DNA from 4 places in the Parapusillimonas sp. JC17 genome. Region 1 is predicted to be linked to each of the others. Evidence: predicted binding sites of a transcription regulator. Region 1 holds the regulator's gene; each other region holds the start of a gene.

What was found. Region 1 encodes LexA, which represses DNA repair genes until DNA is damaged. Its sites were predicted from a motif close to ACTGTATNNNNATACAGT; they were not measured.
Region 2: a site for LexA is predicted at 5,905-5,922, ahead of imuA (translesion DNA synthesis-associated protein ImuA). Genes of this name have one in related genera too.
Region 3: a site for LexA is predicted at 5,735-5,752, ahead of ACSBPU_RS09030 (VRR-NUC domain-containing protein). Genes of this name have one in related genera too.
Region 4: a site for LexA is predicted at 4,747-4,764, ahead of recA (recombinase RecA). Genes of this name have one in related genera too.

The regions. Positions count from the first base shown of each region.
Region 1 is NZ_CP197474.1:1,967,397-1,974,633, forward strand. It holds gene lon (endopeptidase La) at 1-2,004, shown strand, start outside; gene ACSBPU_RS09540 (hypothetical protein) at 2,232-2,438, shown strand; gene lexA (transcriptional repressor LexA) at 2,557-3,228, opposite strand; gene ACSBPU_RS09550 (amino acid aminotransferase) at 3,286-4,488, opposite strand; gene uvrB (excinuclease ABC subunit UvrB) at 4,579-6,603, shown strand; gene ACSBPU_RS09560 (low molecular weight phosphotyrosine protein phosphatase) at 6,961-7,237, shown strand, end outside.
Region 2 is NZ_CP197474.1:2,364,863-2,372,099, reverse strand. It holds gene ACSBPU_RS11405 (BPTD_2524 family lipoprotein) at 1-62, shown strand, start outside; gene ACSBPU_RS11400 (GatB/YqeY domain-containing protein) at 180-635, opposite strand; gene ACSBPU_RS11395 (error-prone DNA polymerase) at 663-3,803, opposite strand; gene ACSBPU_RS11390 (Y-family DNA polymerase) at 3,811-5,211, opposite strand; gene imuA (translesion DNA synthesis-associated protein ImuA) at 5,153-5,851, opposite strand; gene ypfH (esterase) at 6,012-6,767, shown strand; gene ACSBPU_RS11375 (NRDE family protein) at 6,840-7,237, opposite strand, start outside.
Region 3 is NZ_CP197474.1:1,859,358-1,866,594, forward strand. It holds gene ACSBPU_RS09015 (NAD(P)H-dependent flavin oxidoreductase) at 1-500, shown strand, start outside; gene ACSBPU_RS09020 (YbfB/YjiJ family MFS transporter) at 557-1,723, opposite strand; gene ACSBPU_RS09025 (ATP-dependent DNA helicase) at 1,723-4,053, opposite strand; gene ACSBPU_RS09030 (VRR-NUC domain-containing protein) at 4,050-5,720, opposite strand; gene ACSBPU_RS09035 (CsbD family protein) at 5,992-6,192, shown strand; gene ACSBPU_RS09040 (DUF1328 family protein) at 6,256-6,420, shown strand; gene ACSBPU_RS09045 (flagellar protein FlhE) at 6,550-6,978, shown strand; gene ACSBPU_RS09050 (alpha-hydroxy acid oxidase) at 7,001-7,237, opposite strand, start outside.
Region 4 is NZ_CP197474.1:2,485,277-2,492,513, forward strand. It holds gene ACSBPU_RS11955 (YjbE family putative metal transport protein) at 1-67, opposite strand, end outside; gene sucD (succinate--CoA ligase subunit alpha) at 152-1,033, opposite strand; gene sucC (ADP-forming succinate--CoA ligase subunit beta) at 1,057-2,217, opposite strand; gene ACSBPU_RS11970 (DUF2889 domain-containing protein) at 2,301-2,870, opposite strand; gene recX (recombination regulator RecX) at 3,036-3,545, opposite strand; gene recA (recombinase RecA) at 3,578-4,645, opposite strand; gene ACSBPU_RS11985 (response regulator) at 4,889-5,578, shown strand; gene ACSBPU_RS11990 (sensor histidine kinase) at 5,724-7,115, shown strand.

The DNA.
Region 1 (7,237 bases):
ACTTCACTCACCGGCATCGATGACGCCGGCCGGCTGGCCGACACCATCGCCGCACACCTGCCGCTCAAGCTGGAACAGAAGCAGCAAATGCTGCAAGTCATCGGCACATCGGAGCGCCTCGAAAGCCTCCTGGCGCAGCTCGAGTCCGAAATCGACATTCTCCAGGTCGAAAAGCGGATCCGTGGGCGCGTCAAGAAGCAGATGGAGAAAAGCCAGCGCGACTACTATCTGAACGAGCAGGTCAAAGCCATTCAGAAGGAACTCGGCGAAGGCGAAGAAGGCGCGGATATCGAAGAGCTCGAGAAGAAGATCGCCGCAGCCCAACTGCCCAAGGAAGCGCAGAAGAAGGTCGAGGCCGAACTCAAGAAGCTCAAGCTCATGTCGCCCATGTCGGCCGAAGCCACCGTGGTGCGCAACTACATCGATACGCTCATCGGCCTGCCGTGGCGTAAAAAGAGCCGCATCAACAATTCGATCTCGAACGCCGAGAACGTGCTGGATGCCGACCACTACGGTCTCGAGAAGGTCAAGGAGCGCATTGTCGAGTACCTGGCCGTCCAGCAGCGCGTCGACAAGCTCAAGGCGCCCATACTGTGCCTGGTGGGGCCTCCCGGTGTCGGCAAGACCTCGCTGGGCCAATCCATTGCGCGGGCCACGAACCGCAAGTTCGTGCGCATGGCGCTGGGTGGCGTGCGTGACGAAGCCGAGATCCGCGGCCACCGCCGTACCTACATCGGTTCCATGCCGGGCAAGATCCTGCAGAACATGACCAAGGTCGGCGTGCGCAATCCGCTCTTCCTGCTCGATGAAATCGACAAAATGGGCGCGGACTTCCGCGGGGACCCGTCATCGGCGCTGCTCGAGGTGCTGGATCCTGAACAGAACCACACCTTCCAGGACCACTACATCGAAGTCGATTTCGATCTGTCCGACGTCATGTTCGTGGCAACCAGCAATACGCTGAACATTCCGCCGGCGCTGCTGGATCGCATGGAGGTCATCCGGCTGTCCGGCTATACGGAAGATGAGAAGGTCCATATTGCCTTCGATCACCTGCTGCCCAAGCTCATGAAGAACAACGGCGTGCAGGAAGGCGAACTGGTCGTCGAAGAGTCCGCGATCCGCGATATCGTGCGCTACTACACCCGTGAAGCCGGCGTGCGGGCGCTCGAGCGCGAAATCAGCAAGATCTGCCGCAAGGTGGTCAAGCAGCTTCTGGCCAAGAATCCCGCCGCGAAGAAGGGTGGCGCCAAAGCCTCCGCTGCCCAGCCGCTCGAAAGCGTGACGGTCACATCCGAGAACCTCGCTGATTTCCTTGGCGTGCGCCGCTACAGCTTCGGCATGGCGGAAAAGGAAAACAAGGTGGGTCAGGTCACAGGCCTGGCCTGGACCGAGGTCGGCGGCGATCTGCTTACCATCGAAGTGGCCGACATGCCGGGCAAGGGCGTGGTGACGCGCACTGGAATGCTGGGCGATGTCATGAAGGAATCGGTGGAAGCCGCGCGCACCGTGGTGCGGGCGCGCGCCCAGAAGTGGGGCATTCCGAATACGGCTTTTGAAAAGCGCGATCTGCATGTCCACTTCCCCGAAGGCGCAACGCCCAAAGACGGTCCCTCCGCGGGTATCGCCATCACGACGGCCATGGTTTCCGCGCTTACGGGCATACCTGTGCGGGCCGATGTCGCCATGACCGGCGAGATCACGCTGCGCGGCGAAGTCCTTGCCATCGGCGGCCTCAAAGAGAAGCTGCTGGCGGCGCATCGCGGCGGTATCCGCGTTGTGATGATCCCCGAGGAAAACGTGAAGGACCTGGCCGAGATCCCTGACAACGTCAAGAACCACCTGGAGATCATCCCGGTAAGGTGGATCGACCGCGTGCTCGAGGTTGCGCTGCAGGATATGCCTACGCCCCTGTCGGACGAGGAAGTCGCCCGATTGGCGGCTGAAGCGGTCGCCAGCGCCAAGCCCGGTGAGGAAACGTCCAGCGGCCTGATCAAGCACTGATCGGTCGGTCTGGCGGCCCCGTGTTGGGGTCAGACCCCGTACGGGGCCTGACCCCATTTCTTTTTCCAGGGGACAGACCCCGTACGGGGTCTGTCCCCCCCCTTTGCGACCCCATTCGGGGTCTGTCCACCCTTGCGGCCCACCCATATGGCTCGTTAGAGCTATTCACACCACCGGCACGGGTGCCTACACTGCGAACCATGGTTTCACTTCAGGAGGATAAAACCATGGAACGCATTTACGACACCTACGCGGCGCTGCAGAAAGTTCTGGCTCTGGATGCGAGTCTCCTGCCCAGCCTGCATGTCATGGTCGACAAAGAACAAGTCGTGGATCTGCTGGCCAACAGCGCGCAGGAACATGGCATCGTGGTGGGGCGCGAAGACATTGCCCAATGCATAGGCGAAGCGCTGGCCGAAGAGGCTTTGCAATAGCGGGAGAAGTATCGAAGAAGCCATCGCAGCGGCATGGCGCAGCGGTGGCTGGATGAACACAGAGGTATGGCTGTAAGGCGGAGAAACGGGCCGGGGCTGGCGAGCAGCCCGGCCTGTTTCAATGCAGTGGGGTGGCGCGGATGAGCCCGACGGCAATCCCTTCGAGCGAGAAGTCGTCTTGCGCTGTGACGACGATGGGATTGAAGTCCGGGTTTTCGGGCAGCAGCTGGATTTGGCTGCCGGCGCGCATGAAGCGTTTGACGGTGACGTCGTCGCCCAGGCGTGCGACGACGATCTGCCCGTTGCGGGCGTCGGGCGTTTTGCGGACCGCCAGCAAGTCGCCGTCGAGGATGCCGGCATCGCGCATGCTTAGGCCGCGCACGCGCAACAGGTAGTCGGGCGTTTGCGTGAACAACGAGGGTTCGATGCCGACTTCGCGTTCGACGTGTTCGGCCGCCAGGATGGGGCTGCCTGCCGCGACGCGGCCCACCAAGGGCACGAACAGCTGCGATACGGAATTGACGAAAGATGCCGGTACGCCTGCGCCGCCGGCTTCCGCCCGCGTGCTTGCGGGCGTATCCAGCAGGCGTATGCCCCGGGATGCGCCGGCTGTGAGTTCTATGGTGCCTTTTCGGGCGAGCGCCCTGAGGTGGTCTTCAGCCGCATTGGCTGACTTGAACCCCAGTGCGCGGGCGATTTCGGCGCGGGTGGGGGGAAAGCCGGTCCGCGCGATTTCGCTGCGTATGAGTTCAAGGATTTGTTGCTGACGCGCGGTGAGCTTGACGGACATGGCAATCCAGACTGTGTTTTTATACAGTCTGGATTGTGCAGCACTTTGCTTGAAAGATCAAGCAAGAACCTTGGCGATGGACTGAGCGACGTATTCGATGTTGCGGCTGTTGAGCGCTGCCACGCAGATGCGGCCGCTGGCCACGGCATAGACGCCGTGTTCGTCGCGCAGGCGATCGACTTGTTCCGACGTAAGGCCGGAATACGAGAACATGCCGCGCTGCTGCAGGACGAAATCGAAATTCTGCTTGACGCCTTGCGCCTTCAGCTTTTCGACCAGTTGCACGCGCATGTTGCGGATGCGTTCGCGCATCGTCGCCAGTTCGTCGACCCACAGTGCGAAGAGTTCGGGCGTGTTCAGCACCATGGAGACGACCGTGCCGCCGTGCGTGGGCGGATTGGAGTAGTTGGTGCGGATGACGCGCTTCAGCTGGCTGAGCACCCGGCCGCTTTCTTCTTTGCTGGAGGTGATGAGCGTCAGCGCGCCGACGCGTTCGCCGTACAGCGAGAAGGATTTGGAGAACGACGAGCTGATGAACATGGTCATGTCGCGCTCGGCGAACATGCGCACTACGGCCGCGTCTTGCTCCAGGCCTTCGCCAAAGCCCTGGTAGGCGATGTCGAGGAAGGGAACCAGATTGCGCGCCTTGATGACGTCGGCGATCTGTGTCCATTGCTCGAAGCTGGGGTCGACGCCGGTGGGGTTGTGGCAGCAGGCATGCAGGATGACGATGGTGTCTTCCGGCATGGTCTGGAAAGCGGCCAGCATGGCGTCGAAATCCAGGCCATGCGTGCCGGCGTCATAATAGGGATAGGTATCGACGGTGAACCCGGCGCGCTCGAAGAGGGCGCGATGATTTTCCCAGCTTGGGTTGCTGATGGCGACCTTGGAATCCGGCAATATCTGCTTGAGGAAGTCGGCCCCGATCTTCAGGGCGCCTGTGCCGCCCAGCGCCTGCGCGGTAAGGACGCGGCCGGCGGCCACGAGGGGCGAGTTCTCGCCCAGCAGCAGGGTTTGCGCGCCCTTGTTGTAGCCGGGAATGCCTTCGATGGGCAGATAGCCGCGGGCGGCATGAGCTTCGATCCGGGCCTGTTCGGCCTTGCTGACCGCCTGCAGCAGAGGGATACGCCCTTCGTCGTCGTAATACACGCCAACGCCAAGATTGACCTTGCCCGGGCGGGTGTCGGCGTTATATTGTTCGTTCAGGCCAAGAATGGGGTCGCGCGGAGCGAGTTCGACGGATTCGAAGAGTGAGTTCATTTTGTGGGAAAAGAGGTGGGTAGAGAACTGGAAACAATAGTGTGATAATAAGGGGTTTACCCTGACGGTGTCTAGTATGAGCAGCGAAGTATGAACAGCAACGCGCGTGGATTCATCGAGTTTCCCGACAGCCCCTTCCAGCTTTATCAGCCTTACCCGCCGGCCGGCGACCAGCCGGCGGCCATCGATGCGCTTGTCGAAGGCATCGGCGACGGCCTCATGTACCAGACGCTGCTGGGGGTGACGGGCTCGGGCAAGACCTACACCATGGCCAATGTCATTGCCCGCACGGGCCGCCCGGCCATCGTGCTGGCGCCGAACAAGACGCTGGCCGCCCAGCTGTACGCGGAGATGCGCGAATTCTTTCCGCGCAATGCCGTCGAATACTTCGTTTCCTACTATGACTACTACCAGCCGGAAGCCTATGTGGCCGCGCGCGACCTGTTCATAGAAAAGGATTCCTCGATCAACGAGCACATCGAGCAGATGCGCCTTTCCGCCACCAAGAGCCTGCTCGAGCGACGGGATACGATCATCGTCGGCACGGTTTCCTGTATTTACGGCATCGGCAATCCCGGCGACTACCACGCCATGGTGCTCACGCTGCGCGCCGGCGATCGCATCGCGCGCCAGGAATTGCTCGGGCGCCTGGTGGCCATGCAGTACGAACGCAACGACGTCGAGTTCACGCGTGGCCATTTCAGGGCGCGCGGAGAGGTCGTCGACGTGTTTCCCGCCGAGCATGCCGAACTGGCGCTGCGAATCACGATGTTCGACGACGAGATCGAAACCCTTGAAATGTTCGACCCGCTGACCGGCAAGATCAAGCAGAAAGTACCGCGCTTCACGGTCTTCCCCAGCTCTCATTATGTGACGCCTCGCGAAACCGTCTTGCGGGCCGTCGATACCATCAAGGAAGAGTTGCGCGATCGAGCCGCCTTCCTGGTTGCGGAGGGCAAGCTGGTCGAGGCACAGCGGCTGGAGCAGCGCACAAGATTCGATTTGGAAATGTTGCAGGAACTGGGCTTTTGCAAGGGCATCGAGAACTACTCGCGGCATCTGTCCGGCGCGGCTCCCGGCGAGCCGCCGCCGACCCTGATCGATTACCTGCCGGCCGACGCCCTGATGTTCATCGACGAAAGCCACGTCACCATGGGTCAGCTCAGCGCCATGTACCGTGGCGATCGCTCGCGCAAGTCCACGCTGGTGCAGTTTGGTTTCCGGCTGCCTTCGGCCATGGACAACCGTCCGCTCAAGCTGGAGGAGTTCGAGCACCGCATGCGTCAATGCGTATTCGTGTCCGCGACGCCCGCGGCCTACGAGAAAGAGCACTCCGACAATGTGGTGGAGCAGGTCGTCCGGCCCACGGGGCTGGTCGACCCCGAAGTGGAGGTCCGGCCCGCCTTGACCCAGGTCGACGACCTGCTCGGCGAGATCAAGAAACGGATCGCGGTACAGGAGCGCGTGCTGGTGACCACGCTGACCAAGCGCATGGCCGAGGACCTAACCGATTACCTGAGCGAAAACGGCTTGAAGGTGCGTTACCTGCATTCCGATATCGATACGGTCGAGCGGGTGGAGATCATCCGCGATCTGCGCCTGGGCGTGTTCGACGTGCTGGTGGGCATCAACCTGCTGCGCGAAGGGCTCGATATTCCCGAAGTGTCGCTGGTGGCGATTCTGGATGCGGACAAGGAAGGCTTCCTGCGCTCCGAACGCAGCCTGATCCAGACCATCGGGCGTGCGGCGCGCAATCTCAATGGCCGCGCCATTCTGTATGCCGATCGCATTACCGATTCGATGCAGCGGGCCATGGGCGAAACGGAGCGGCGCCGCAACAAGCAGCTGGCATTCAATCAGCAGCACGGGATCACGGCGCGTGGCGTCAGCAAGGCGGTGCGCGAGATGATAGACGGTGTCATGGCGACGCCCGAGGCACCCTCGATGGTGGACGACGTGCCGGCAGAGATTCTGCGTGACGACAAGCTGCTGGCCAAGGAAATACGGCGCCTGGAGAAGCGCATGATGGATCACGCCAAGAACCTGGAGTTCGAGCAGGCGGCTGCCGCGCGCGATGCGCTGAATCGTCTGAAGGAAAAAGCCTTGCTGAGCTGATACGCATGGGCGCCGATATGCATGGGTTGTTGGAAAACACCAACAGTGCGCCGATTTAACCGGCTTGTCACCCGGCGATGCTAGTCGGCGGCTATTGAAGTATTGCTTTCGATAAGACTAGGGTTTACCATTAGGAATTAACGCTTCAGCCTGCGCCGAAACATTATGTTGCGCTGCATGAAGCCAGGCGCTACGTGGCAGCGAACCCTGCTGTCCGATGTTATTGAAAGTTCACGCGATTAGCCGGTAACGCCTTATCACCATTAAGTTTTTGCAATTGTCAATCGATAAGATTCGATAAATGTGGTATTGCAAAAACTCTTGCTATATAACGGGTTTTCCCTCACACTCTCGTCTATGATGACTAAGGTACTTTTCGTTTGCATGGGTAATATCTGCCGCTCGCCGAGCGCAGAGGGTGTTTTCCGCCGTCTAATAGACGAAGCGGGGCTCTCTGAGGTGGTGGGGGTGGATTCCGCTGGCACCCACAGCTTTCATATCGGCGAGCCGCCCGACGCACGCGCCCAAGCCGCTGCGCGCAAGCGCGGGTATGAACTTTCGCACTGTGTCGCGCGGCAAGTCACCGCCGATGACTTCCGCGAATTCGACCTGATTCTGGCCATGGACTGGGAAA
Region 2 (7,237 bases), 400 kb from region 1:
CGCTCAACGCCATGCGCCAGTCGGTGATGATCGATACGTCGGTGTGCGTGGCTTATAAGTAAGAGGGGGTCAGACCCCATGCGGGGTCTGACCCCGGGCGTAAGACCCCGGGCATATCAAAACAGACCTGAGAAACGGGGTCAGACCCCGAATGGGGTCTGACCCCTCAAAGCCACCCCTCAAAGCCGAGCTTTCACCTGAGCCGATACGGCCGACATGTCGGCGCGGCCGGCAAGCGCGGCCTTCACGATGGCCATGACCTTGCCCATGGCGGGAGCGCCGCTGATGCCCTGGCCTTGCACTTCGGCGATGGCCGAGGCAATGGTTGCCTCGACTTCTTCCGGCGCGGCGGCCTGGGGAAGGAATTCCTGCAGGACGGCCATTTCGGCTTTTTCCTGCTCGGCGGTTTCAGTGCGGCCGGCCTGCTCGAAAGCGGCGATGGATTCGCGGCGCTGTTTGACCTGTTTTTCAATGATGGCGGTGATGTCCGCGTCGCTGAGTTCGCGCTGGTCATCGACCTCTTTTTGCTTGATGGCGGCCTGCAGCAAGCGCAATGTGCCCAGGCGGGCGGAGTCCTTGGCGCGCATCGCGGCTTTCACGGCGTCGGCGAGTTGGGGCTTGAGCGAGTTGCTCATGATGACATCCTGGTTAAAGCATTTATTTTAATGGAAGTCGCGGCTGCGGGTGCGCAGCCTGCCCAGTAGCGGGGTAAGGTCCACCAGCCGGCTGGCCCGCAAATGGGTAACGCCTTGATGGCTTTGCCACACACCATAGACGCCCATCAGTTGAGCCTGCACCAGTTCCGCGCGCTGGCGTTGTGCCAAGTCCGCCTGGACAATGACGTTCACGTTTCCGGTTTCGTCCTCGAGGGTGACGAAGATGGTTCCCTTTGCCGTCCCCGGGCGCTGCCGGCCGGTCACGATGCCGCAGGCTCTGGCCAGCCGGCGGTCGGGATAATCTTGCCGCAGCGTTTCAGCGGTTTCAAAGCGCCGCGCGGATAGTTCGCGACGCAGCAGCGACAAAGGGTGGCGACCCAGGGACAGCCCCATGGACCGGTAGTCGGCGACGATTTCCTCGCCCTCGCTGGGCCGAGGCAGTTGCACCGGATCGTTGTCTCGCAGCGGGGCATTGCGCAGCAGGCCTTTCTGGATCGGGACGGCGGCTTGCCAGCGGGCCTGGCGACGATGGCCGCTCAGGAAGCGCAGCGCGCCGGCCGCTGCAAGCGCGTCGATGTCCCCGCGGTTCAGGTTCGCGCGGGTGGCAAGGTCGTGGATGTCGGCATAGGGATGCGCCAGGCGTTCACCCTGGATGCGCAGGGCCGCATCGTCGGACAGGCCTTTGACCAGGTTGAACCCCAGCCTGACGGCCGGCCTGGCCTGTGTGCCGGGCGGCTGGGCGGTGTGAGGCTCCATGGGTTCCAGCGTGGCGTCCAGGTCGCTGTGCATGATGTCGACGGGCAATACCTCGACACCGTGCCGCTTGGCATCTTGCACTAATTGGCTGGGAGAGTAGAAGCCCATGGGCTGCGAGTTCAGCAATGCGGCCAGGAAGGCTTCCGGTTCGTGGCACTTCAGCCAGGCGCTGAGGTAGGCCAGCTTGGCGAAGCTGGCCGAGTGGCTTTCCGGGAAGCCATACTCGCCGAAGCCTTCGAGCTGGCGGAAGATGCCTTCCGCGAAATCCTCATCGCAGCCGTTAGCCACCAGACCCTGGATGAGGCGTTCGCGAAAATGCTCCACGCCGCCCCGGCGCCGCCAGGCGGCCATCGAGCGCCTGAGCTGGTCGGCCTCGTCGGGGCTGAAGCCCGCACCGACCATGGCGATCTGCATGGCCTGCTCCTGGAAGATGGGCACGCCCATGGTGCGCTCCAGGACCTTGTCGATCTCGGGTGTAAGCGGGGCGACCTTTTCCACCCCTTGCCTGCGGCGCAGATAGGGATGGACCATGCCGCCCTGTATGGGGCCGGGGCGCACGATGGCAACTTGAACAACGAGGTCGTAGAATTCCTTGGGCTGGAGCCTGGGCAGCATGCTCATTTGCGCGCGCGATTCGATCTGGAACACGCCCACGGTATCGGCCCGCGTGATCATGTCGAATGTCTTGCCGTCGTCCGATTCAATATTTTCCAGGGAAAAAGGCTCGCCGCGCCGCTGCGACACCAGCGCGAGGCATCGTTGCAGGGCGCTCAGCATGCCCAGGGCCAGGACGTCGACTTTCAGCATGCCCATGGCGTCCAGGTCGTCCTTGTTCCACTGGACGATGCTGCGATCGGGCATGGCGGCGTTTTCTATGGGCACCATCCGGCAGAGGTTGTCGCGGGCAATGACGAAACCGCCGGGATGCTGGGAAAGATGGCGGGGAAAGTCCAGCATCTGGCCGACCAGACTGCACCATAGCTTGGCCAGATGCGAGTCCGCCGGCAGGCCATGCTGCGCCATTTTATCGAGCAGGTGATGAGAGCCGTCCCAGTACTTGCATGATTTTGCCACGCCGTCGATCAGGTCGGCGGGCAGGCCCAGCGCCTTGCCGGTGTCACGCAGCACACTGCGAGTACGGTAGGTGCTGACGACCGCAGTCAGGGCGGCCCGGTGGCGGCCGTATTTTTCGTAGATGTATTGAATGACTTCTTCGCGCCGCTGGTGTTCGAAATCCACATCGATGTCGGGCGGTTCTTTGCGTGCCTGGCTGATGAAACGAGCAAAGAGGGAATTGCCGTTTTCAGGATTGACTTCGGTAATGCCCAGGCAGTAGCAGACGGCGGAATTGGCGGCCGAGCCTCGGCCCTGGCACAGGATGTTCCTGGATCTGGCAAACGTGACGATGTCGTAGACGGTCAGGAAGTAGGGTTCGTATTCCAGGGTGGCGATGATGGCCAGCTCGCTTTCCAGCTGGCTGTAGACTTTGTCGCTGATCCCTTGTGGATAGCGCCGGCGGGCGCCCGCGAACGTTTCCTGGCGCAGGTAAGCCGAGGCAGTCATGCCCTCGGGCACGATCTCCCGAGGATACTGGTAACGGATATCGTCCAGGTTGAACGAGCATAGCCGGCTGATGAATACGGTTTCGGCCAGCGCTTCGGACGGATAGGCTTGCATCAGCCGCATGCGGCCGCGCAGGTAATGCTCCGCATTCTGCTTGAGTTCGTAGCCGCAAGCCTGTATGGGGGTCTTCAAGCGGATCGCGGCCAGCGTGTCGTGCAAGGGCTGGCGCGAGCGCACGTCCATTTCGGCCTGGCCCGCGGCCGCCAGGCGTATGCCGAAGTCTTGGGCGGCTTGCGTCAGTTTGGCCTGATGCCGGCTGTCGGCATGGTGGTGATGCAGAGCCAGCCCGAGCCACAGCCGTCCCGGGAATGCCTGCAGGAGACGTGGCAGCTGCCGCCGAAGTTCGTGGGGATCCGGATCGTAGCCAGGCTTGAACATGACCAGGCAATCGGGCAGGTTCTTCAGGTGCTCGTAACCGGAAGGCGGATGGGTCACGTCGCCAAGGCTGAGTTGGTATTGGCCTTTTCCGCTGCGTCTGCGCGCCAGGGTGATGAACTCCGACAGATCGCCGTAGCCTTTCTGGTTGCGGGCCAGGACGATGATCTCCATGCCTTCGATGATGAATCGGCTGCCGATGATCAGCTTCAGCTTTTGTTTCTTGGCTTCGATATGCGCGCGGACCACGCCGGCCAGCGAACATTCGTCGCTCAGGGCCAGCGCCTGGTAGCCCAGATGGGCGGCCCTGGCCACCAGTTCCTCGGGATGCGAAGCGCCTTTAAGGAACGAAAAATTCGAAATGCAGTCCAGTTCCGCGTAGTCGGCAAGCATGTCGGCCTCAGGCAAAAAAACCGTGCAGGAACCAGCCGGTTTCTTGGGCCGCGCGCGGTTCGCGCAGGCGATATAGCCAGTAGCGCGCCCCTTGCGCATCCTGGGCGATGAAGTAATCGCGCTTTTCGTGGCCGTGAAGGCTCCACCAGCCGGTTTCCAGTCGCTCTGGGCCATGGACCAGGCGCAGTGGCCGACCCTGATGGACAGGCCGATCGCCTTTCATGGCCAGGGCCTGGGGGGAGGGCAGCAGCCAGAATGGGCGGGCCTGCACGGCCAGGCGGGGTGGGGGGAGTTCGCTTGGCTGTGCCTGTTCCGCGTGGGATGGACGGGGCGAGGTGGCGGCCTGGACGGATCGCCACAAATTGGCTTGTTCGGGCATGTAGTGGGCGCTGGGCGCCGGCTGCCGGACACGCTCGGGTCCCAGGCGGGCTTGCAGGAGATCCAGCAGCCGGCTTTCCTGGCGTTGCCACTGCCCGGGCTCCGGAAACAGCCCGGCGTTGGCGGGTGTGCGAGGACGGCTGCTTTCGGCGATGAGCTCTACGGCAATGACCGCTGCGGGAAGCGACAAGGTATGCAGTTGCTCGGCCAGTACGTGGGTGAAGTCCTCGGGCCGCCAGGCGTCTTCCGACAGGCGCAGCGTGACGTTGGAAGGGGGCCGGGCATGCCGTCCTTTTTCGTGGTGCAGCAACAGCGTGAGTTCGCTGCCGGCTTCCTGGCGGGCTTGCAGCCAGCCGCATAATTGTTCGATGAGCCGCTTTGCGACGGCCAGGATGGCATGGGTGTGCTCCAATCGTTCGATGAGCTCATGGCGCTGGGCAAATCGGGAAGGCGGCTGGAACCAGGTGAAGTGCTGCTCTGCGGCACCATAGGCAAAATCGAGTTCCCGGACTACTTCTGGACTGCTGCGCTGCTGCAGTCCCTTGCGAGGCAGGCGGCGCAATTGCCCCAGGCTGCGGCAGCCTATGCCTTCGAGCCAGTCGCGATAAGGCTGGACGGACGGCAATGAAAAAGCCGGAAGAAGATCCAGTTGCCGTGGCAGCCTTCTGGTGCCGAACAGGCGGATCGGCCCGGCCGCCCGGCTGGCGAATAGCCAGGCAGCCAGCGCGGTGGGCGCCATGCCGAGACGAGCGTGGCCGATGCCCAATTTGCGCAGGCTGTCGCGGATCAGCCGGCACAGGTTGCGTGCCCCCTTGAAAAGACTCAGGCTGGCCTGGACTTCGAGAAGAATGGAGTCTTCGTCGAAAAAAGCCACGTTCGGAGTGTATTGCAGCAGCGCCAGGGCGGCCTCGGGTGCGCCGGCGGGCTGCAAGGCCGGCATATGATCCGCATGGGCCGCTGGGCAGGCAGTGTCAGGCGAGATGCCGGCGGGCGGACAGGACGGCAGGTAGAGGCTGATCCAGAGGGACATGATCGGAGGGGGCACGGGGCGCGGGAAGCCGTGGGCCGTACAGGGAAAGAGAAACGGGCCGGCTTGCCTGGGGGCCCTGGCGTTTTTTGATGTGGACTTCGATGCCCTGGGGCAGAGGCTGCAGAAGCAGGCGCAGGACTGCGGCACTGGCTTGCTGCAAGGCGGCGGGCGGACGCATGAGCACGAAAAGCGTGTCGCTTTGCTGGGCGGCTAGATGCAGGCGGCGCAGCAAGGCCGCGCGAGGCATGGCCGCCCAGCACAACAAGGCGCCGCAGGCATTGTGCCGCAGTATGGTTTCGGCGGCCCAGAGGGTGTCGGATGGCGTTTTGGGCGCGACCCACAGCAACCGACGGTTTTCCAGGCCCCAGTTGACCCAGCAATGGAATTGCGGCGTGTACGGAGGACATAGAAGAATGACGCTGCGACCGGCATCCAGCCCGGCCAGGGCGGGCTGCAACAGAAAGAGCTCACCGATGCCGGCTTGCCGGGGCATGAGTTCGATGAGCGCGCCCATGGGCCAGCCATGACCGGGAAGCTCGGCATCCAGCGATTCAAATCCGGTGGAAAGGGTGGGGCGGCCGGCTTGCGCCAGCTGTGTTCCACGCCAGAGCGCCGGGTGGATGCCTTCCGGGTTCTGCACAGGAGGCGGATGGTTGATGGGAGTCATTCAGGCTTTGGCGTACAGATATTTATACTGTTCAAATATACAGTATTTTTGAGTGCTAGTGCTTGCCGTTCGCCCGCTGGCGTACAATTTTCAGATTACTGATGTCTAGCCAACGTGGTGCAGGAGTTGTTTTATGGTTATCAATACGCCCCGAGGCCCCGATCCACTCATCTTCGTTCCCAGGCAAGGCAAGCCGCAGCTGCTGTTTGTATTGCTGCATGGCGAAGCCGCCTCGCCGGAACAGCTGTTTCCGCTCGCTGATGCCATCAAGCAGGCATTCCCCATGTCCATGGTGGTTCTTCCCTATGCGTTCGAGAACATCATGGCGGACGATGGCTCCGCAGCGGATGGAAAACAGGGAATTGCGGGCTATCACTGGATCGATCCCATCGGTTTGCAGGAAAGCAACTATGCCAGCCGCGTCGAACAAAAAGTCCCTTTGCTGATCCGGCAGATCCGCGAAATCCAGGAACGATTCGGTTTGGAAGGCCAGCAGACGGCTTTGGCGGGATTTTCGCAAGGCGCCTCCATGGCGCTCGAAGCCAGCCAGGCCGAACATGGCCTGGCTGGCCGTGTACTGGCTTTTTCAGGGCTGTATGCCAAGCCGCCGGTTTCGGTTCCCCCAGCCACCGTCCTGCATTTCTTTCATGGCGCCAGCGACCAGCAGGTGTCCGTTGACCAGGTCGAGTCCACCTTGGTGCGCTTGGGCCAATTGCAGGGCGACGCGACCCTGGATGTCGCCTCGCGCATCGGTCACGAACTTCATGACGCCTTGATCAAGCAGGCGATCGTACGCCTGCAGACCTGCGTGCCTTTACGAAGCTGGGAAGACGCCATGAACGCGCTCGAGCAGCGTTCGTCCGGCAGCGGCAACAATACCTTGCATTGACGTTTCGCAGGCATGGGGTCAGACCCCGTACGGGGTCTGACCCCTCGTATCATGCAAATGGAATCAGACCCGTTACAGGGCGGGGTCAGACCCCGTATGGGGTCTGACCCCTCGTACCCCATTCCAGGCCTGGTCCTCTCCAAGACAGAACGGCCAATCATGCCGCTGGGTGGGACGCCCCGCCGCGTCGTAGCTCTGTTCACTGAAAAGAGCGCGGCCGCTGGCATGGATGGCCACGATGGTGGAGCACCGCGTGCCGTATTCGGGACTGATGATGAAGGCGCTGCTGAGCAGGCGCTCGCGATCGAGCGCCAGGCCGGTGTCGGGCAGGTCCTCATCGCCTGCGATGCTCGTGTCCTTAAGAATTTCAAAAATCGGCGTGAGCGATGTATCAAGCTGCGCCATGGGCAGTGTGTCCAGCGCCTCGCGCAGGCGTTGCGCCTTGGGCCAGGGCGTATCAAGCAGATGAT
Region 3 (7,237 bases), 110 kb from region 1:
TGCTTGGCATGGGCGCCAATGCCGTGCAGCTGGGATCGCCTTTCGCGGTGACGGAGGAAGGCGATGCCCATCCCAACTTCAAGAAAGTGCTGGTCGAGGCCAGGCCCGAAGACATTGTGACTTTCATGAGCGTCGCCGGCCTGCCTGCACGCGCCGTGCGCACGCCATGGCTGGAAGCCTATCTCGAAAAGGAAGAAAAACTCCAGCGCGCCGCCAAGCAGCGCCCGTGCACCGTGGGTTTCGATTGCCTGGTTTCTTGCGGACTGCGCGACGGCATTGCCAAGCATGGCCAGTTCTGCATCGATACCCGCCTGGCATTTGCACTGGCCGGCGACATCAAGCGCGGACTCTTTTTCCGCGGCTCCGAAAAATTGCCTTTCGGCAACGCCATCCGCCCGGTGCGCGAACTCATCGAGTACATGCTGACGGGCATCCGCCCCGTCCTGGCCGCCGTTGCGCCGCCGACCGTGCGTCCTATGCACGATCTCGTTCCGGCGTGAGGGGTCTCGGGGTCAGACCCTATTCAGGGTCTGACCCCAATCGCACTGTCGCGGGGTCAGACCCCCTGGTGGGGTCTGACCCCTTCAAGCGGTTTCTGCATCAGCGCAATGAAAGCGCCCAGAACGAGGATGGCCGCGGAAACCGCCAGGCCGATTGAAAGCGAGCCGAATCGGTCGCTGATCCAGCCGGCGGCGACCGGGCCTATGGTTTGTCCGATGGCGAAGAGGCTGGTGACGACGGCCAGTGCGCCGCCCCAGGCGGGTTTGGGAAGATTGGTCTTGACGAAGCCCGTGGCGGCCGAGGGCACCATGAACACGCTGGATCCGACAAGCGCTGCCGACAACCAGATTCCTGCGATATTGGGCATCCCAAGCGGCAGGGCGGCGCCGGCTGCCAGCACCAACATCGAGGCCGCCATGGGCAGCCCGTCCTGCCTGCCATTGAACAGCCGTTTCCACAGGATCGGCGCCAGCAAAGTCATGATGCCCAGGATGCTCCACATGATGGAGGTCGTGGCCGCGAGCGGCAGCGTCTGGATCGCGCTCTGGCGCAACCAGGCGACGATGAAAGTCATGTAGGCGATATAGCCCAGGCCGAACAGAAAGTATCCGGCGAGCTCGGGAACGCAGGGCCGCAGCGGCCATTTTGCCGAGCCGCCCGACACCGACGGTTCGATGATGTCCCGCATGGCGGCGATCGCGGCCACCGACAGGGGAATGCAGACTGCGCCGCACGCGATCCAGGCCCAGGTCCAGGCCGCGGGTCCGGCGAAGTCGAACAGCCAGGGCAGGAGCGCTCCGGTGAACAGCATGCCGATGCCGCCGCCGCTGAAGAAAATCACGATGGCCCGCGTGCCGACCACGCCGGACAGCACGCCGCCGCAGATGAAGGCTCCCGCCGCGCCGAATCCCGACAGAAAGCGAAAGGCGGTCAGGAGTTCGAAGTCGCGGGTCAGGCCGCTGGCCAGCAGCGAAAGCGTGGTGACCGCCAGACCGCCCAGAAACAGCCGCTTGTTGCCCAGGCGGCCAACCAGATAAATGGTGAGCAGCGACCCCAGCAGGTAGCCCAGCGCGTTGGCGGTATTGAGCCAGCCCGCTTGCGCGTAATTGAGATCCAGATCGGTCTTCATGGCCGGCAGGATCAGCGCGTAGCCGAAGCGCGCGAACCCCACCGCCACGGCCGCGCCGCCCGAAAGGGCCCAGGGTATGATCGCCGGATTCATCAGACTGTGTCGCCTCGTTCGTGGGTCTGGTTTTTTGTAGCGCCATCATAATCCACCTGCCACCAGTCGGGCAGCAGGCCGCGTATGCGGGTTTGCAGATAGCGGTCGTCGATGAGATGAAGGACGCCCTGGTCCGTCGGAGAGCGGATCACCCGTCCCGCGGCCTGCACGACTTTCTGCAGGCCGGGATATAAATAGGCGTAGTCGTAGGCGACTCGCTTGCCGAAGACCTGCTCCATGCACCGCATGCGCTGTTCGTTCACGGGATTCACTTGCGGCAGTCCCAGTGTGGACACGAAGGCGCCGATGAGCCGTGTGCCCGGCAAGTCTATGCCCTCCGACAAGGCGCCGCCCAGTACGGCAAAGCCGATTCCCGTGCCCTCCGGCGTGAACCGGGCGAGGAAGTCGGCACGGTCGGTTTCGCTCATGCGGCGCGATTGTGTCCAGACGGGGATATCCGGATGACTGAGCATGAAGGCTTGCGCGCATCGTTCCAGGTAATCGAAGCTGCTGAAGTAGCTCAGGTAGTTGCCCGGGCGCTGCCGGTACTGTTGCGCCATCAACTGCGCAATGGGGCCGGCCGAGCGTTCGCGGTCGGCGTAGCGGGTCGAGATATGGCCCGCGATGCGCACGTCCAATTGTTCGGCATGGAAAGGAGCGGCGACATTCACGTAGGCGGTGTCTGCAGGCAGGCCCAGCGTGTCGCGATAGAAGTGCCAGGGCGTGAGGGTTGCGGAAAACAGCACACAGCCGTGGCTGGCGGCAAAACGCTCTTGCAGGTGAGGAGCCGGGATCATGTTCCTCAGGCACAGGCGGCGATCCACGGAATGGTTCCGGCCGCCTTGGGCGGGCGACAGCGTCAAGTCGTAGATGGAATGGGACCCGAAAGACTCCGAGAGCTTCAGGAAGTGCTGAACCAGAAAATGCAGGGACTGCAGGTCGGGGTGAGGGGCCACCGCCGCCTGGGTGAAGTGCTCGGCCATGGCGACGCCGGCGCGCTGCAGCATGGGCAGCAGGCCGGCGGGTGGCTCTTCGTATGCACAATAAGCCTGGGGCTGGTCCTGGAATGCCTTGCGCCAGGCGCGCAACAAGGCGTCGAGCCGCTTTCTCATCGCCGGCGGCGCCGCCGGCCTGGCCGCAATGATGTCCGCTTCGCAGAGTTCCGCGCTGTACATGCTGCGCGCGCGTTCCAGCAGATTGTGGGCCTCGTCGACCAGCAAGGCGGTACGCCATTGCCTCTCTTGGCCCAGGCTGTACAGCAGTGCGCTGGTATCGAAATAATAGTTGTAATCGCCCACGATGACGTCGCACCACTTGGCCAGTTCCTGGCCCAGCCAGTACGGACACAGCTCATGCCGCAAGGCGATGTCGCGCAACCTGCGCTGGTCCAGGATTCCGGAGGCGTTCACGGCGTCGTGGCGGGCATGGGGCAGCTTGTCGTAGAAACCGCGAGCCAGGGGGCAGGATTCGCCATGGCACTGCAAGTCAGGGTATTCGCAGGTCTTTTCGCGAGCGGTCAGTTCCAGGACACGCGGTCCGATGGTGTTCGAAGCGGAATCGTCCGGGGCCAGGAGCGCCAGGGCGTCGAGCGCCAGCTGGCGGCCGGATGTCTTGGCGGTCAGGAAGAGTATCTTGTCGAGTTGCTCGCGTGGGGCGGCCTTGAGCATGGGAAACAGCGTGCCCACGGTCTTGCCGATGCCGGTGGGCGCTTGGGCGATCAGTTGGCGCCTCTGGCAGCTTGCTTTGTAGACGGATTCCGCGAGCGTGCGCTGGCCCGCACGAAAGCCGGCATGGGGAAAGGCCATGGCTTGGCATGCCTGATCCCGCGATTGCCGATGTCGTTGTTCCTGTTCGGCCCAGGCGAGATAACGCTCGCAGAGCGCCAGGAAGGCGAGTTCGAGGGCCGGCGCGGCGCAGTCCTCGACCAGCATCGATTCCCGTCCTTCGTCGACGTCGAAATACACGAGCGCGACGTGTATGCGGTCGAGCCCGCGCTGTCGGCACAGCAGGTGGGCATAGGTCTTGGCCTGCGCCCAGTGCAGCGCTTTCTGGTTGTCCGGTATCGACTCCGCCCGGCCGCGGCAGGTCTTGATCTCCTCCAGCCGGTTGTCCGCGGGATCGTAGCCGTCGGCGCGTCCGCGTACTCGCAGCGTCTTGAATTCGCCGGATAGACCGATCTCGGATTCGTAGCCTACCGCCCGGCGCGTGCGGACGAGCGCGTGGCCTTCGATGCCTTCCTGAGCGGTGGCGCCCGGCGTGAAACGCAAGTCCAGGTCGCCTGTCCGGGCGCCGAACTCGCACAGTGCACGCACAGCGACGACGTGATTCACGATGCGGGACGCCGCACGTGGCAGACACTGACCGGGATACCGTGTTCGCGGCAATAGGCGATCCAGCGTCGTTGGTTGTCCTGCAGGCGGTCGCCCGGGCCTTTCACTTCTATCATGCGATAGCGCTGCTCGGCCGGCCAGAACTGGATCAGGTCGGGCAGTCCCGAGCGATTGCTGCGGATGTCTACCAGAAGGCGGGCGAACAGCCGGCTCAGATGTTCCGGAGGTATGCAGGCCAGGGCAAGCTCCATCAAGGCTTCATCCAGAGCCTGCCAATTCAGGAAGCTGCATTGCACGCCTGCCTTGTCCCGGAAGTTCTTGCGTATGGTGTCCCGATAGCGTCCGTCGTCGAGCTGAGAGAAACAGGCATCAAACAGCGCCTTCCGCCGGACATGGAAGCCGGGGCGCAACAAATCGGCCGGAGCGGCCTGAAAAGGATGGAAGAATGCGGCGGGAACCGGTGCGAAGACCGCTTCCCAGCACAGCAGGCCGAAGAGGCCATTGACCAGGCTGTTTTCCACATAGAACACCGGTGCGTCATCTTGCCATAGGTGCCGCAGGACCTCGGCCTCGACCCGGGATGGACAAGGCCCTTGTGCCAGCGTGAGATCCAGGCGTTCCACTTCGAGCCGGGCGGCAGGCTGGTCCGGCGGCATGCCGCAGTGGCGCAGCAGCCTGGGCAGCATGCGCTGCAATTGCTGGGTTTCCGCTTCGTCGGCGGGCGCAGCCAGGGCGTCGAGGGCCAGGCGCGTGGCGTCCTTGAAACGCGCCTGGCGCTCGAGCACCCGCACATGGCGGGCGCGGGCTTCGGCATGGCTGCTGCGTTCATAGCAGGACGCGGCAGCATCCCATTGATGCCGCCGCTCATGGTGCCGGCCGGCACGGAACAGCAGCCTGGCGCGCCGTGACTCCAGCCAGGGATTCTGGAAGGGAGATGCGGGTATGGCCGCCATGGCTTCGTTCACGGCATCGTCTTCGGCGTCTGTCTCCAGCAGTTCCGTACAACGATGCAGGCCCAGGTAGTCGTCGATATCCGTGCGCAGCTGGAAAGCGCGGGAGGACGGGGGGAAGTCGACCTGCTCGTACACATAAAGGCCCAGCTCTGCCAGGACGAATTCCGTCCAGTCCTGCCTGAGGTTCCCGAAGAACATCAGGCGGTACCGGTCGCAAAGATCCGTGATCTGGAGGCGATATGCCGGGCTTTCCCGTTCTGCGCCGAACCATAGCGAAACGGGTTGCGTTTCAGGGCATCGAGACAGCAGATGATCCATCTGCGCCTGTTTCGCGGCGCGCGCCAGGCCCGCCGAGGCGAGCTGGGCGCCGAAGGCGGGCGTCAATTCGGCGCGGGTGTACAAGCCGAAAAGCTCGTCGATGCGGACGGCAGGATCATGTTCGACCCAGCCGGCGGAGATGAGCGGGGCGGAGGCCGCCACAGGATCTCCGATTTCAGGATAAGCCAGCCTGTCCGCTCGGAAAAGCCGGCCTTTGCGCATGACCATGCGGACGAGCAGGGCGCGGGAAGGGCGCGGAAGACAGCCAAATTCCCGCATGAATCCATGTTCGACGGGCGACAGCAGGTCGGGATAGCGCGCACGCAGCCAGTCCAGGACGAACTCGAAATTATCCAGGTAGTAAAACGGATTGGGTAATGGGGTAGCGGGAGGCATGAAAGGCGTGTTGCACTGTATTTTTGTACAGTTTACCAGCATCGGGCGCACCTGGAAGCGGTTGCTGCCACCCCTCTTTGTTAAGCATATGTTGCGAAGCGGGCGGCTTTCGAGGCCATGCAACCGTTCTTGTTACATTTGCTCGGTTTTTGTGCGGATTACGCTTTCAAGGATCGTTTACGGTAATGCCAAGCCCGACTGATTTTATGAACGGGCAGCTTAACGAAGGCGGCGGGGCTTCTCCGGCCGCCGGAAAACAAGGAGCAAGACCATGAACAAAGATACTATCGAAGGTCAGTGGAAGCAATTGTCCGGCAAGGCGAAGGCCGTATGGGGCGATATCACCGACGATGAGTTGACCCGCATCAATGGCAATGCTCAACAGCTTGCGGGCCTGGTGCAAGAGCGCTATGGCCGTACACGCGAAGAGGCCGAGCGTGAAGTAAAGGAATTCTTCGATAAGAACCGATAGCGGCGGCATCCGAATACACGTTCCGGGCATGCTGCTTGGATAAGTCGAAAAAAGGAGAATGCCATGCTTTACTACGCCGTTGTATTTTTCGTGATTGCGATCATTGCCGCATTTCTGGGGTTCGGGGGCATCGCCGCAGGCGCCGCATCGATCGCCCAGATCCTGTTCTACATCTTCATCGTACTCGCGGTGCTCGCCATATTGAGCGGCCTGTTCCGCAAGCGATAAACAAGCCAGTGCTGCCCGGCCTCTGTGGCGGGTTGCTTGGTCCGCCGGCTCTTCCTCGGGCTCGCGGACCTTTTTTTGCGCAGCGTCGGAGTGGAGTGCGTTCCCACGGCTTCGGTTATGCTGTCATCCATGAAACACCGGACCTTACTTCAACATGCCTCGGCCGTGGCTGCGCTTGGCGCATGCATGGCCGCGCACGCGGGCGACACCGCCTGGACTCAGGAGAAGATCAGCGCCGCCATCAACCATGCGGGCCGCCCGGTCATGGTCCGGTACGCGCCGATCTCGAGCCGCCCTGGCGGCGACCCGAAACCCGGCGCGGCCATCACCGCGGTCTATGCGACACGCGAGTTCCGCGGCGGCGTATTGGTCCATAGCAAACTTTGCTGGAACGGCGCGCAGCGCTGCGTGCCGATCGTCGGCGCGGATGTGCGAAGCAAGGACTTCAACGGCCTGGATCCTGGCCAGCCTTTTTACCTCGTCCATACGGTCCAGGGCAGGGGCCCGCTAGCTCAGCCGCTTTTCATCAAGGGCAGCGTGACGGTCTGGTACCGCTAGGGCCTGTTAGCGTTGACAGGCACTAGGGCGTGCGCATCCACAGTGAGGAGGCGTCTATGTCAGCCAGCGTGGGCCTGCCGGCAAGCGCCATGGTGACCTCGAGTTCGCTGCGCAGGATATGCAGCACATGCGCGACACCGGTGGCGCCCGCCGCAGCCAGAGCGTGCATGTAGGGGCGGCCGATCAAAGTCGATGTAGCGCCCAGGGCGATGGCTTTGAACACATCGCTGCCTCGGCGGATGCCGCCGTCCAACAGGAT
Region 4 (7,237 bases), 520 kb from region 1:
GAAGAATGTCGATCAGGATGATCTGGAAAATGGCGCCCCAATGGAGCGTTTGAAAAAACTCTAGCATTTTTATATCCGTTCTATGCGAAGAGGCTTCATGAAAGACAAAGGCCCAGTACAAAAAGGCCCGCCACGCGAGCCTTTTTTGTGCTTACAGTACCGACTTGAGCAGCTTGCCCATCTCGGAAGGATCGCGGGTCGTGCGGATGCCGCAGGACTCCATGATCTCCAGCTTGGCATCGGCGGTATCCGCGCCGCCCGAAATCAGCGCGCCGGCGTGGCCCATGCGCTTGCCGGCCGGTGCCGTCACCCCGGCGATGAAGCCGACGACCGGCTTCTTCATGTTGTCCTTCGCCCACAATGCGGCATTGACCTCGTCGGGTCCGCCGATTTCGCCGATCATGACGACGGCGTCGGTATCCGGGTCATCGTTGAACATTTGCAGGACATCGATATGCTTCAGGCCATTGATGGGGTCGCCACCGATACCGACGGCGGATGACTGGCCCAGGCCCAGCTCGGTGAGCTGCGCGACCGCTTCGTACGTCAGCGTGCCGGAGCGGCTGACCACGCCGATGCGCCCCTTGCGGGAAATATGGCCGGGCATGATGCCGATCTTGAGCTCATCGGGAGTGATGAGGCCGGGGCAGTTGGGGCCCAGCAGCAGGGTTTTCTTGTTCTGGTCGCGCATGCGATTGCGCACTTCGAGCATGTCGCGAACGGGAATGCCTTCCGTAATGCAAATGACCAGGTCCAGGTCGGCGTCGACGGCTTCCCAGATGGCATCGGCCGCGCCCGCCGGCGGCACGTAGATGACCGATACGGTCGCACCGGTCTCCGCCTTCGCTTCTTTCACGGAAGCGTAGATGGGCACGCCTTCGAAGTTGTCGCCGGCTTTCTTGGGATGCACGCCGGCAACGAACGCATTCTTGCCATTGGCGTACTCGCGGCACATGTGGGTATGGAACTGGCCGGTCTTGCCGGTCATGCCCTGGGTGATGACTTTGGTGTCTTTGTTGATCAGAATCGACATGAAAAAAATCCTCGGCAGTATTCTTATTTCGCGGCGGCCACGACCTTGGTCGCAGCTTCGGCCATGGTGTCAGCGCTGATGATGGGCAGACCCGACTCGGCCAGCAACTTCTTGCCCAGCTCTTCGTTGGTGCCCTTCATGCGCACGACCAGCGGGACGCTGAGGTTAACGGCCTTGCAGGCGGCGATCACGCCTTCGGCAATGACGTCGCAGCGCATGATGCCGCCGAAAATATTCACCAGAATGGCTTTTACGCCTTCGTTCTTGAGCATGATCTTGAAGGCTTCCGTGACTTTCTCGGCCGACGCGCCGCCGCCAACGTCCAGGAAGTTGGCGGGCTCGCCGCCGAACAGCTTAATGGTGTCCATGGTGGCCATGGCCAGTCCGGCGCCGTTCACCAGGCAGCCGATATTGCCGTCGAGCTGGATGTAGGCCAGATCGAACTTGCTGGCTTCGACTTCGGCCGGATCTTCTTCGTCGAGATCGCGGTAAGCAACGATTTCAGGATGACGGAACAAGGCATTCGAATCGAAATTGAACTTGGCGTCCAGAGCAACGATATCGCCGGAACCGGTGAGGATCAGGGGATTGATCTCGGCCAGCGAAGCGTCGGTTTCCCAGTACGCCTTGTACAGCTTCTGGAATTCGGCGGCCGCCTTGGCAACCGATGCGTCGGGCACACCGATGCCGCGGGCCAGGTCGGTGGCTTCCTGATCGGTCAGGCCAGTCTTGGGATCCACGAAAACCTTGAGGATTTTCTCGGGAGTTTTCTCGGCGACCTCTTCGACGTCCATGCCGCCTTCGCTGGAGGCCATGACACACACGCGCTGCGTGCCGCGGTCGGTCACGATGCCAACGTAGTATTCCTTCTTGATGTCGGCGCCATCTTCGATCAGCAGGCGATTGACCTTCTGGCCTTGCGGGCCAGTCTGGTGCGTGATCAGCTGCATGCCCAGAATTTCCGACGACAGTTGACGAACTTCATCGAGGGAACGGGCAAGTTTCACGCCGCCGCCCTTGCCGCGACCGCCGGCATGAATCTGTGCCTTGACAACCCAGACTGGTCCACCCAGCTTTTCGGCTGCAGTAACGGCTTCGTCTACGGAAAAAGCAGGAATTCCGCGCGGCACAGTCACGCCAAATTGCTTCAGCAGTTCCTTGCCTTGATACTCGTGAATTTTCATTTGTTACCTGTCAGAACGTAAAGATAAAAGAGAATGTGTTCGGGAGATTCACCAGGACCGTCACACACGGATAGTGCATCTATTTATTTGCATGAGGCCTTCTTGCGAGAGACCTTGTACCAATGAGGATAAAACTCCTGGACGACAGGGCCGTCCAGCCGCAGCGCATGACAGCCCTCGAGCTGAAAAGGCCGCTTCGTGAGGTCGGCTTCCGCCTGGCGCCGGACATTGGCCATGGTTTGCACCGCCACGGTGGGCAGTACATACGACAGTTCGGTCATGTGCGTACAGCCGGCCGTCCTGCCGAAATGGTCTTTCACCTTCTGGCGGAAGTTGCGCAGCAGGTTCATGCCGATGAGGTCGCGGTAGTCGGGCGTGATGGCGGAGCAGACTTCGCCGTATGGCGCCGCGTCGTATGCCGCCACGGCGTCGGTGATGCTGAACTCCTTGTCTATCGTGATGCGCAGGTGCATATGATGCACAGGAGTCCCCGCAAGGTGCATGTCGCCGTTCCTTTTCGGGAAATCGTAGGCCTTGACGTCGACGAGCTCGGCTTCGAGATCCCACAGTCCGTCTTTACGGGCATACGAACTCACTCGTATTGAACGAGTGTGCATAGGTTCGCGTGCGGCATCGGGCGGCGGTAGCGGCATGTATGAACGATGAATATTGCGTAAAACCCGCTAAGTATAGCGCAGTGTCCTGACGGCATTGAGGGGTCGGACCCCGTATGGGGTCCGACCCCATGGCAAGTTCCGGAAAGGGGTCAGGCCCCGTACGGGGTCCGACCCCGGCGTTTATCGGTCTGACCCCAGCGTTTATTGGTCGGCCCCATGAGGAACCCGTCCCAGAAGGCGGCGTATGAGTTCGGTGGAGAAACCACGCGACGCCATGAAGCGGAACTGCCTCGCGTAGTCTTTGGCGTCCTGGGGCGGCCGTCCGAATTTCTTTTCCCATATGAGCGAAGCGCGTTGCTGTTCGGTGTCCTGCAAGCGGTGCTCCATGTCTTGGATGACGCTGTCGGACAGACCGTGCTGCCTGAGCTCCTGAACGATACGCTGCGTACCCTGGCGAGGCGCCCGCCGATTGAGCAGGCTTTGCGCGAAGCGTTCGTTGGACAGCCAGTTTTCGCGTTCGAGCGTATCGAGCAGGGCGTCGAGCTCGTCAGGATCTTGCGCATGAGGTGCGAGCTTGCGCTGCAGTTCCCGGCGGGAGTATTCGCGCCGGGAAAGAAAACCGATGGCCCGGGCCTTCAGTGAAGGTCCCGGGCGTGGCGAGGGGCCGGAATCGGCGTCTGACAAGGTTTCGAACTCGTCGTCGCGATGCATGGCGCCCCCCTTAGCGTTAACAGGCCTGGTGCTTATTCGCCGTCTTCAGGGGCGTTGGCTACAGCCCGGGCGACTGGCGCGGCGTGGGCTACTACACCCAGCTGTTCGCGGACCCTGTTTTCGATTTCGAAGGCCATTTCAGGATGCTCTTTCAGGTATTCGCGCACATTGTCCTTGCCCTGCCCGATACGTGTGCCGCTGTAGCTGAACCACGCCCCGGCCTTGTCGACGATGCCCGCCTGAACGCCGAGATCGATGATTTCGCCTTCGCGAGAAATGCCGGCGCCGTACATGATGTCGAATTCGGCTTGCTTGAACGGCGGCGCAACCTTGTTCTTGACGACCTTGACCCGCGTTTCGTTGCCGATGACTTCGTCGCCCTTCTTGATGGCGCCGATGCGGCGGATGTCGAGGCGCACGGACGAGTAGAACTTGAGCGCATTGCCGCCCGTGGTGGTTTCGGGGTTGCCGAACATGACGCCGATCTTCATGCGGATTTGATTGATGAAGATGACCATGCAGTTGGCGCGCTTGATGGTGGCGGTGAGCTTGCGCAGGGCCTGGCTCATGAGGCGTGCCTGCAGGCCCGGCAGGGAATCGCCCATGTCGCCCTCGATTTCGGCCTTGGGCACGAGCGCCGCCACCGAGTCGATGACGATGAGGTCGATGGACCCCGAACGCACCAGCGCATCGGTGATTTCGAGCGCCTGTTCGCCCGTGTCCGGCTGGGAAATGAGCAGGTCGGACAAGTTGACGCCCAGCTTGGAGGCGTACTGGACGTCCAACGCGTGTTCGGCATCGATGAAGGCGCAAGTGCCGCCGATTTTCTGCATTTCGGCGATGACCTGGAGGGTCAGCGTTGTTTTACCCGAGGATTCGGGACCATAGATTTCGATGACGCGGCCGCGTGGCAGACCGCCTACGCCAAGGGCGATATCGAGCCCGAGCGAACCGGTGGAGACGACCTGGATGTCGTGTTCGACCGAGTTGTCGCCATAGCGCATTACCGAGCCTTTGCCAAACTGCTTTTCAATTTGGGATAAGGCGGCGGCCAGCGCTTTGCTGCGCTCGCCGGCGGCTTTGCTGTTTTTGTCGTCCATGTAGCGGTCCTTGACAGGTATATGGGAATTGATAGACATGCGCCCAGGGATCGCGAAACCGCCGGGGAGCGTTGAACTCTGAGATTATTGCATCAAATTATACTGTATATAAACACAGATAACAGTCCCTGGGAAGTTGCATCGTAATCCCTGACTGTTCAAGCCCTGCCTGAAGTGCCACAATGCCTTGAATACGTCTCAGAGTGGCGGAACACGATATTCACAACGTCAACGCAGGCCGACATGCATATTTTAATTGCCGAGGACGACAGTATTCTTGCCGATGGACTTTCCCGTTCACTGCGCTACGACGGGTACGCCGTCGACGTGGTCAGCGACGGTGCAGCGGCGGACTCGGCGCTGCAGCTGCAAAGCTTCGACCTGCTCATTCTCGATCTCGATCTTCCACGCATGCACGGCCTAGCCGTGCTGCGCATGCTCCGCCAGCGCTCCACCCCCATCCCGGTACTCATCCTCACGGCTTCCGACACCGTCGAGCAACGGGTCACCGGCCTGGACCTCGGCGCCGACGACTACATGGCCAAGCCGTTCGCGTTGTCCGAGCTCGAAGCCCGGGTGCGTGCGCTTACCCGCCGCAGCGCGGGCACCTCGTCTACCCTGCTCAAGTACAAACGCCTCACTTTCGACCTCAATGGCCGTATTGCACGCATCGACGACCAGCCCCTGGAACTTTCCGCGCGCGAAACCAGCCTGCTTGAAATCTTCCTGTCGCGCTGCGGCCGCATGATCAGTAAAAATCAATTCGTGGACCTTTTGTGCGAATGGGGCGAGGAAGTCACTCCCAACGCCATCGAGGTCTACATTCACCGCCTGCGCAAGAAGATCGAGCCGGGCGGCGTCAAGATCGTCACTGTACGAGGCCTGGGCTATTGCCTCGAACCGGAATCCCGTAGCGACACGATCGCCGCATGATTTCTGGCAAGGCCTTGCCGGCATGCTGATCGACCCGAAGATTCTCAAGGATACAAGCACGCAGGCCGCTGAAAGCGGCCGGGTATCCGGGCTGTTCCGGCGCAGGCGCGGCAACCGCGCGCTCCTGAACAAAATCATGATATGGATGTTCGGGCCGCTGTTTCTGCTCTGGACCATAGGCCTGGTCATCACTTACTTCATTGCGCAAAACATTGCCAACGCACCCTACGACCGGGCCCTGGCTGATCATCTGCGCATGATCAAGCATGAAATCGAACAGCAGAGCATCCTCGGCGGCATCACCCTGCCCGCTTCCGCCATCAACATTCTGCATGGCGATCCCGGCCATCTGGTGCATTGGGAGATTCGCGACGCCAACGGAAATTCGCTGGGCGGCAACAGCAGCATCCCCTTGCCCGACAACTGGACTTACGACGATGGCAAGATCCGCATGCGCAATGAGACCATAGACAAACACAGTGTGCGTGTCGCATACGTCTGGGGCGGCAAGGACGCGGACGGCATGCCTTTCATGACGGCCGTCGCACAATCGAACGAAATGCGCGCCACCCTGCAGCAGGAAATCCTGACAGGCATGCTCACGCCGCAGCTCATCGTCCTTCCCCTCGCCGCCTTGCTTGCCGGACTGGGGCTGACACAAGGCCTGGAGCCGCTGAACATACTGCAGGAACGGATCCGTGCCCGCCGCGCCAACGACATGTCGCCCATCAGCGCCGAGCTTGCCCCCTCGGAAATCGTGCCGCTGATCGCCGCCATGAACAGCCTGCTCCACCGCTTGGCCCACACCCATGAAACGCAGCGCCGCTTCGTGGCGAATGCGGCGCATCAGCTCAAGACGCCTCTGGCGGGAATGCGGACGCAGGCCGAACTCGCGCTGCGCGAACGCAGCCCCGAGAAGCTGAACGCCAGCCTCGAGCAATTGGTGCGCGGATCCGAACGTGCGACACGGCTGGTCAATCAGCTTCTGACACTGGCACGGGCCGAAAGCCCCGACAGCCCGCACCGCCGGCTCAGCGAGCAAGTCGACCTGAACCGGCTGGCTGAACAAATATCGCTGCATTGGGTGGACGCGGCGCTCAAGAAACGCATCGACCTCGGATTCGAACGCTCCAGCGTTGCCATGACCATCACCGGCGATGCCCTGATGCTGGCGGAATTGCTGAACAATCTGATCGAAAACGCCCTGGTGTACAGCCCGCCGGGCGGCTGGATCACCGTCCGCGTCGGCGGCGACCCCCTGTCGGCCTACATCGAGGTCGAGGACTCGGGGCCGGGAATTTCCCCGGAAGACAAGTCCAGGGTATTCGATCGCTTCTATCGTGTCCTGGGAACCGATACCGACGGAAGCGGCCTGGGCCTGTCCATCGTCAAGGAAATCGCGGAACTTCACGAAGGCAGCGTCGAATTCATGCCCACCGGCAACCGCCTGGGGAAGAAAGGCGGGACCTGCCTGCGCGTCACCTTCAACCGGCTGATACCGCCGATGCCGGCCCCCAGCCACGCTGCCGCGCACTGAGATCGATTTACTTACAAAAAAAACCCTCCCGCCCGCCGACCGTCAGCTTGATGTCAGCTGGCTCAAATAATTTACGCTGGCCGAGACGTGGATTCCACGCTGCGCAAATAAACAATATCGGA